2 regions of the Arsenicicoccus sp. UBA7492 genome follow, and region 1 is predicted to be linked to the other one. Evidence: riboswitches for the same ligand, from Rfam matches in the RefSeq annotation. Region 1 holds a riboswitch; the other holds the start of a gene.
The links. A riboswitch is a leader RNA that binds a small molecule or an ion and turns the genes downstream of it on or off. The one in region 1 is predicted to bind S-adenosylmethionine.
Positions count from the first base shown of each region.

Region 2: linked by a shared signal. The riboswitch ahead of metB (cystathionine gamma-synthase) and the one ahead of B4E97_RS08950 (bifunctional o-acetylhomoserine/o-acetylserine sulfhydrylase) in region 1 are both predicted to bind S-adenosylmethionine.

Region 1 is NZ_DLOE01000029.1:39,559-43,965, reverse strand. Features, by position in the region: gene B4E97_RS08960 (GNAT family N-acetyltransferase) at 1-202, opposite strand, end outside; gene B4E97_RS08955 (DoxX family protein) at 307-792, shown strand; gene B4E97_RS08950 (bifunctional o-acetylhomoserine/o-acetylserine sulfhydrylase) at 867-2,192, opposite strand; SAM riboswitch class IV at 2,208-2,325, opposite strand; gene B4E97_RS08945 (GNAT family N-acetyltransferase) at 2,455-2,943, shown strand; partial or broken gene B4E97_RS08940 (MarC family protein) at 2,989-3,411, shown strand; gene B4E97_RS08935 (SDR family oxidoreductase) at 3,622-4,407, opposite strand, start outside.
Region 2 is NZ_DLOE01000036.1:129,626-134,032, forward strand. Features, by position in the region: gene B4E97_RS10490 (hypothetical protein) at 1-185, shown strand, start outside; gene B4E97_RS10495 (DUF6918 family protein) at 288-725, shown strand; gene B4E97_RS10500 (GAF and ANTAR domain-containing protein) at 787-1,512, shown strand; SAM riboswitch class I at 1,590-1,710, shown strand; gene metB (cystathionine gamma-synthase) at 1,792-2,964, shown strand; gene B4E97_RS10510 (DUF305 domain-containing protein) at 3,309-3,974, shown strand; gene B4E97_RS10515 (DUF2277 domain-containing protein) at 4,134-4,400, shown strand.

The DNA.
Region 1 (4,407 bases):
CGAGCTCGTGGTGGGGGACGAGCACCGCGATCGCCAGCACCGTGTCGTCGTCGTCGTCCTCGCGCGCGACGAGGACCTTGCGATCGAGGAGGCGATGCTCGAGGACGTCCGCCACCGGCAGCCGCTCGTCAGGGGGAAACGCGGCGAGGTAGATCGCGCGGGCCTGGTCCAGGTGGCGCGGCTCGAGGATCGTGGTCTGCATCCGCTCATGCTGCCGTGCCGGGGGCGCTGGATGCCATTGGTTGATCTTTCAAGTAACCATGCGTTATGTTTTGGTCCGTTCAGGTATCCGATCGAAGGACTCTCATGCGCTCCCTCCTGCACCCGCCCGCCGCGCTGCGCGACCTCGCGCTGCTGCTGACCCGCGTCGTGCTCGGCGTGGTCCTGATGGCCCACGGCTGGCAGAAGCTCGGCACGAACGGGATCGACGGCGTCGCTGCCGGTTTCGGCAAGATGGGCATCCCCGCCTCCGAGCTGGCCGCGTGGTTCGCCGCGCTGGTCGAGCTCGTCGGTGGCGCCCTCATCCTCGTCGGGCTGGCCACCCCGCTGGTCGCCCTGCTCGTCGTCCTCAACATGGCGGGCGCCTTCTGGTTCGCGCACCGTGACGGCGGCGTCTTCGTCACCGACGGTGGCTGGGAGCTGGTCGCCGTGATCGCGGCCGCGTCGCTCGCGCTGATCGGTGCCGGGGCCGGCCGGATCAGCCTCGACGGGCTGCTCGGTCGCGGCCGGGGCTCTCGTGACGGTCGTCGTCCCGTCGGCGACCGCGAGTCGGTCGGGGCCACCCGCGCCTGACGGCCCTGTCTCGCGAGCCGCGCCAGGTATGACGAGGCGCCCACCCCGATGTGGGGTGGGCGCCTCGCGCGTGCTCAGGCCTGCGCGCCGGCCGCAGCTGCTGCCTCGAGGCCCCGGTCGAGGTCCGCCAGGATGTCGTCGATGTGCTCCAGGCCCACCGACAGGCGCACCAGGCCGGGCGTGACGCCGGCGCCGAGGCGGTCCTCGTCCGACCCCTGCGAGTGCGTCGTCGAGGCCGGGTGGATGACGAGCGAGCGGACGTCACCGATGTTGGCGACGTGGCTGTGCAGCTCGAGGGCGTCCACGAACGCCCGCCCCGCCTCGACCCCACCGGCGATGTCGAACGAGAACACCGAACCGGACCCCAGGGGGCAGTAGCGGTCCGCGCGCTCCTTCTCCGGGCTGCCGTCGAGCGACGCGTAGTAGACCCGCTCGACCTGCGGGTGGCCCTGCAGGTGCTCGACGACGCGGCGGGTGTTGGCCAGGTGCCGCTCGATGCGCAGCGACAGCGTCTCGATGCCGAGCCCCACGAGGAAGGCGTTGAACGGCGAGCACGCCGAGCCGAGGTCGCGCAGCAGCTCGACGCGGGCCTTGAGGATGAACGCCAGGTTGGCGCCGAGCGCCGAGCCCACCCCGAGGTCGCGGGCGAAGACGAGCCCGTGGTAGCTCTCGGACGGGGTGTTGAGCTGCGGGAAACGCTCGGGGTCCTGGGCGTAGTCGAAGGTGCCGGCGTCGACGAGCGCCCCGACGATCGAGGTGCCGTGACCGCCGAGGAACTTCGTGGCCGAGTGGATGACCACGTCCGCGCCGTGCTCGATCGGGCGGATGAGGTATGGCGTCGCGACGGTGTTGTCGACGAACAGCGGCACGCCCGCGTCGTGGGCGACCTCGGCGATCCCCGCGATGTCGAGGACCTTCTGGTCGGGGTTGGAGATCGTCTCGCCGAAGAAGAGCTTGGTCTCCGGGCGGACCGCGGCGCGCCACTCGTCCAGGTCGGCCTGGTCGCTGACGAAGGTCGTCGTGATGCCCAGCCTCGGCAGCGTGTAGCGCAGCAGGTTGTAGGTGCCGCCATACAGCGCGGGGGAGGCCACCACGTGGTCGCCCGCCTGCGCGACGTTGAGGATCGCGAAGGTCGTCGCGGCCATGCCCGACCCCAGCAGGAGCGCGCCGACGCCGCCCTCGAGCGCCGCGATGCGCTCCTCGATGACGTTGTTGGTCGGATTGCCGAGGCGGGTGTAGATCGGGCCCAGGTCCGTCAGCGCGAACCGGTCTGCCGCGACCTGCGCGTCGTCGAAGACGAACGAGGTGGTCTGGTAGATCGGCAGCGCCCGCGCGCCCGTCTCGGAGTCCGGGTTCTGCCCGGCGTGGATCTGCTTGGTCTCGAATGCCCAGTCGCTCATGGGTCGTACCCTCCTTGCTCGCGCTTGCCGCCGTGTCGGGTGACGCCGGGGCCAGGTCCTCACCCGGGGCACCCCGCCGCGTGGGAGGGTTGCCGGTCAGCTGGCCGGGGCCGTGCTGCTGACGCTCATGACCTGCGGCGACTCTAGGAGTGGTCTCGTGGGGCGAGGAAGTGGCGTCCCGGCATACGGACCGTCGTCTCCGGGAGTGACGGTTTGGTCACGAGGAGGTGCCGAGACCCTCGACCGGTGGTTCACTGTGGCCATGAGCGCCCCCGCCCACATCCGCCGTGCCCGCCCGCACGACGCGTTCGCCGTCGCCGCGATGATGCTGCAGCTGGGCAGGGAGCGCGGCGCCTCGCCCGACCCCGAGTTCATCGACCGGTTCGCCGACGCCTGGCTGCGCAGCAGCGGTTCCCACGCCTACTGGCTCGCCGAGATCGAGAAGCGTCCCCTCGGCATCGCTGGCGTCACCCTCGTCGAGCAGCTCCCCGTCCTCGGCGGGCCGCGGCGCTCGCGGTGGGGCCAGGTGCACACGATGTTCGTCACGCCGACCTTCCGCCGGTGCGGGATCGGCGGTCAGCTGGCCCGCGAGGTGTTCGCGTGGTCCTCGGCCGAGGGGCTGACGCACCTGCGCGGCGACCTCACCGAGCTCGGCCCGGCCGCCGCCGGCATCTCCCGCCGCCTCGGTGGGCGCCCCGCTCACGACGGGATCTTCGAGTCGGTGCTGAGGGTCCCCGCCACGCTCTTCTGAGATCATCTGGCCTGGTTCACCGCCGGGTAGGACGCTGCGCGGCAACGCAGGACGGCGATCCGCGTGGCGGCGTACAGCCTGGTGATGTCGCTGGTCGTCATGGTGGCGGGCAAGGCGATCCTGGGGTTCTTCGGCGTCGAGGTGGACGACTTCCGGATCGCCGGGGGCATCGTCCTGCTGACGATCGCGCTGGGCATGCTCGGCGGGCCGGGGAGCATCGCGCACTCCGGGACACCGAGCGAGCAGCAGCACCAGTCGGAGCACGCGTCCACGTCCGACGTGTCGTCCTCTCCCAGGGCCTTCCCGACGATGGTCGGCCCGGGCACCATCACGACGCTGATCGTGCTGACCCGATCCGCGGACGGAGCGAGAGGGTATGTCGCTGTCGCCGCCGCCGTCGTGGTCGTCGTGCTGGCGCTGCTGCTGGTCCTGTGGTTCGCCCCCGCCATCGGGCACCACATGTCGTAGACGCTGCGCGTGATCATGACGCGCCTGATGGGGATGGTGGTCGCCGGGCTGCAGCACGTGTTCCCGCAGTGGGTGCGCTGACGTCCTCCTCGCAGACGTCGACCTGGTCGGAGTGGTCCTGGTGCTCGAGGAATCCAGGTGAGGGTGCGGGTGGGCGTGGTGGTCAGCGCCAAGACCCAAGACGCTGACCACCACAGGCCGGTGGGGTGGTCAGTCGCCGGCGGAAGCAGTCGTCGGCACGAGGTCGACGTCCAGCGGGTCCTCGTTCATGCCAGTCAGCTCCCTGGTGCGGCCGCCGTAGTCGATGGGCAGGACCACACCGGAGATGAAGGACGCCATCGGGGAATTGACGAAGATCAGTGGCTCCGCCATCTCGCGGGACTCCGCGAGCCGGCCCGCGAAGCCGGCGTGGCCGATGAGGTTGTCCATCCCTCCGACACTCCTGGCGAAGTCGTCGGTGAGTCCGGTGCTGGTGCTGGCCGGCATGATCGCGTTGACGCGGACATGCTTTGCGGCGAACTCCCCGGCGACCTGAGCGACGTACAGGTTGGTGGCGCGCTTGGAGATCGGGTAGGCGAGCTGACCCGGCGCCTCGTCCAGACCCAGGGCGTGGACGGCGGCGGTGGTGGCGTCCCACCCCTTCGCCCTGGTGAGCCCGGCGATCTCGTCGCGGTGCTTCTCCCAGTTGATGCCGCCCATCGAGGTGACGAAGGCGATGGCTCCCCCTTCGCGCATCCGGTCCGTGAGGTAGGCCTCCGTGATGTACTTGTTCGCCGTGAAGTTGACGGCCATCGTCTCGTTGAAGTCATGCCGGTCGCCGGAGACCCCCGCGATGCCGAAGAAGGCGTCGAAGGTGTCAGGCAGCTGGGCCATGACGGTGTCGATCTCGTCCTTGTTGCCGAGGTTGACCTGCAGCGACGTGGTCATGCCGGGGAGGTCGACGACGACATGGTCGAGGCCGTGCACCTCCGCGCCGAGGTCGACGAGGATCTCGGC
Region 2 (4,407 bases), on a different contig from region 1:
TGATGGAGCTCAGCGAGCCGCTGGCCCTGCGCCCCATCGCCCACCTGCACGCGCGCCTCGACCCCACCGACGGGCGGGTGCTCGACGGCCGGGTGGTGCCGTCCGGGCCCCTGTCGTCCTGGCCCGACTGCGGCCCGCTGCTGCGGTGGGCCGTGCGGGTCGCGCCGACCGTCGCCCCGACCTAGGGTGGGCGTCGGCCGGGCGCTCGCGGCGACCTGTCGTGCGGGCGGCCCCCGGCATACGGCCTCTCCCGCCGTCGCCCACCCTCCCGACCGGAAGGCTCCACGATGCCCACCTCCCTGACCGAGACCCTGCTCGCACCCTCCCGTCGTGACACCGTCGTCGACACCCTCGTGGGCGTCATCGACGCCGAGGTGGCGGGCAAGCGCGGCGTCGGCGGCGCGATCATCAAGACGGCCTACGGCGCGGTCAAGAAGGTCAACGACGGCGTCGTCCGGCGTGCGGTCAACGGCATGCTGCCGGACGCCGCCGCGTCGCTGCAGCCGCTGTGGGACGCCCGCGGCGACCAGACCTTCGGCGCCTACCTGACCTCCCACGGGGACCAGGCCGCCGACGCCCTGCTGTCGGTCAGCGACACCCGCGCCGCCAACCCGCGGCACGCCGCGATCGCCACGATCTACAACGGCGTCCGCCCCAAGGCCAAGCAGCACGTCGTCGAGGCGCTGCCGCGGCTGGGGACGGCGATCGAGACCCTCGCGTCATGACAGCCGGTGACGCGTCGTTAGACTCCTGGTCAACGTCGCGTCATCACCGCTTGGAGGCTCCATGCCCGGCAGCAGCGTGGAGCCCACCGAGGTCTTCGCCCGGCTCAACACCCTGATCCACGGCCGCCCCGAGGCGCAGGCCGTCTACCAGACCGTCGTCGCCGCGGCCGTCGAGCTCGTCGACGGCTGCGACCACGCCTCGATGATGCTGGTCGACCGGGCCGGGCGGTTCTACAGCGCCGCCGCGACCGACGACGTCGCCCTCGCCGTGGACGACCTGGAGCTGGCCGTCGACGACGGGCCGTGCGTCGACGCGATCGTGGAGGAGTCCTTCCAGCACGACCCCAACCTCGTGGACGGCTCGCAGTGGCCCGAGCTGGCCCGCCGCGTGGTCGCCGAGACCACCGTGCGCGGCCTCATCGGCTATCGCATCCTGCTCGACGGTGAGAAGGTCGGGGCGCTCAACCTGTTCTCCGACACCGCCGACGCGTTCACGACGACCTCGGTGGACCAGGCGGCCGTCCTGGCGTCGTTCGCCTCCGTCGCCGTCATGACGGTGCGGGCGCAGAACGACAGCGCCAACCTCGAGCGGGCCCTCGGCACCTCGCGCGAGATCGGCAAGGCGGTCGGTCTGCTCATGGCCGCCCACAAGGTCGACGACGACGAGGCCTTCGAGCTGCTGCGCAAGACCAGCCAGGACCTCAACATCAAGCTGGCCACGCTGGCCGAGGAGGTCGTGCAGGGGCAGCGCGTGCAGTACGTCGCCAACAAGCACCCCCAGCCGTAGCAGGCCGCCGGTCGGCGAACGCCCGAGTGCTGGACACCGCCTGTCCACCTCGTGGCGGGCGGTCTAGGGTGCAGGCACATCCATCACGACCGGCTGAGGGACAGGCCCGACGACGCCGGGGCAACCGCCCGAGGGGGACACCCCGAGGGTCAGGTGCCAAGTCCTGCGGGGGCCTCGCGGCCCACCGGCAGATGGGTCGATACGCCGGCGCGTCCGGCATACCGCTCCCTCATGGTCGACCGCAGGACTGGGCCCGCTCAGACTGCGAAAGGCGACACCATGACCGAGCTCTCCCGCCTCACCCGCGCGATCCGCACCGGACTCGAGACCGACCCGGCCCACGGCGCGGTCGTCCCCCCGATCTACCTCTCGAGCAACTACACGTTCGAGGAGCTCGGGACCCCTCGCCGCTACGACTACACGCGCAGCGGCAACCCCACGCGTGACCTGCTCGGCGACGCGCTCGCCACGCTCGAGGGCGGTGCCGGGGGCGTCGTCACCACCACCGGCATGGGCGCGATCACCGTCGTCGTGTCCGCGCTGCTGTCGCCCGGCCAGACCGTCGTCATCCCGCACGACTGCTACGGCGGGACCTGGCGGCTGTTCGACTCGCTGTCGCGCAAGGGTGCGTTCGAGGTCGTGACCGTGGACTACACCGACCCGGCGCAGGTCGAGGCGGCTCTGCGCGCCGACAAGGCCCCGACGGTCGTGTGGATCGAGACCCCGTCCAACCCGCTGCTGCGCATCACCGACGTCCGCGCCGTGGCGTCGGCCGCGCACGAGGTCGGCGCGACGGTGGTCGCGGACAACACCTTCCTGTCCCCGCTGCTGTGCCGCCCGATCGAGCTGGGCTGCGACGTCGTGCTGCACTCCACCACCAAGTACGTCAACGGCCACTCCGACGTCGTCGGCGGCGCCGTCGTCGGGGCGACCGAGGAGCTGCACGAGCAGCTGGCCTGGTGGGCCAACGTCCTCGGCCTGACCGGCAGCCCCTTCGACAGCTATCTGACCCTGCGCGGCCTGCGCACGCTGCACACCCGCATGAAGGCCCACGAGGAGAACGCCCGCGCCGTCGCCGAGCTGATCGCCGAGCACCCCGCCGTGTCGCGCGCGCTCTATCCCGGCCTGGCGTCGCACCCCGGCCACGAGCTCGCGACCTCGCAGCAGGACGGGTATGGCGCGATCGTGTCGCTGGAGCTCGCCGGCGGAGAGGCGCAGGTGCGGGCCTTCCTCGACGGGCTGCAGTGCTTCTCGCTGGCCGAGTCGCTCGGCGGCGTCGAGTCGCTGGTCGTGCACCCCTCGACGATGACGCACGCGTCGATGACGCCGGAGGCGCGCGAGGTGGCCGGCATCGGCGACCAGCTGCTGCGCCTGTCGATCGGCATCGAGGCGACCGAGGACCTGGTGGCGGACGTGCGCGCCGGCCTGGACCGCGCCCTCGCCACCTCCTGACCTACCGCCGGTAGAGGCATCGACCGGCCTTCGTTCGCCAGGCTGATGACTCGGCCGCCGGTAGAGGCATCGACCGGCCTTCGTTCGCCAGGCTGATGGACCTACCTGAGGTAGGCATATCCGCCTGGGTTGGTCCGGCGGCCTGAGCGAGTCCATCAGCGCCTGACGGAGCCCGTATGCCGTGGCCCGGCGACCCGCGTGGTCGCCGGGCCGCGCCGTGCGCCGGCGCGGCGTGCGAGCGGGCGGGCGACATGCGGCCAGGGCGCCCGGCACAGGCGGGGACCGACGACCTAGGCTGGGAGACAAGCAGATCTGCCCCAGCACCTTGAACGTCAGGAGCCCCCATGCGTCGCCCCACCGCATCCGTCGCCGTCGTCGCTGCCCTCGGCTGCCTGCTCGCCGCCTGCGGGTCGAGCGAGGGCGGCGCGACGAGCACGACCGCCACCACCAGCACGGCAGCCGGCGACGCCCACGCCGGTCACGGCTCAAGCTCGTCGGCCTCGGGCAGCTCGAGCGCCCCCGCATCGACGGGCGCCACCTCCGGGGCGACGCCGATGCAGGGCCGGGCGGGCGACGTGATGTTTGCGCAGATGATGATCCCGCACCACGCCCAGGCGCTCGACCTGTCGGAGATGGCTCTCGCCGGTCACGGTGCGTCGGCCACGGTGCAGGACCTCGCCCGACGGATCCAGGCGGCCCAGCAGCCCGAGATCGACCAGATGACAGCCATGCTCAAGGGCTGGGGAGCCCCGGTCTCGGCGGGCGACCACGCGATGCCCATGGAGGGCATGGTCAGCGAGGGCGACCTCAAGGCGCTGTCGGGGATGCAGGGCCCGGCCTTCGACGCAGCCTGGGTCAAGGCCATGATCGGCCACCACGAGGGCGCGGTGATCATGGCCGAGGACGTCCTCTCGACCACGCAGGACCCCGCGGTCAAGAAGCTCGCGCAGGCCATCATCACGGGCCAGCGCAAGGAGATCGCCGAGATGCAGGCGATGCCGACCCCCTGATCCCGGTGACGGGGCTCGGCGACGCTCGTGCGTGTCGAATGCCAGCGATCACCCGTGTGGCCCCGTTGGTGGTCACGGTGCGTCGAGGCCGTCTCGACTGAACGGCTGCACCTGCGCCAACCTCTCCTGCCTGGTCGAGCGGCTGCCTATGGTTGCCGCATGTGCCGCAACATCCGCGTCCTGCACAACGTCGACCCGTCGACGACGCAGGAGGAGATCGAGGCCGCCGCCCTGCAGTACGTCCGCAAGGTGGCCGGCTCCCCCAAGCCGTCCAAGGCCAACGAGGACGCCTATGCCCGCGCGGTCGAGCAGATCACGGCCGCCACCTCGACGCTGCTCGACGAGCTCGTCACCACGGCCCCGCCGCGCAGCCGCGAGGAGATGGCCGAGCGCGCCCGCGCCCGCAACGTCGCCCGCTTCGGCTGACCTACCT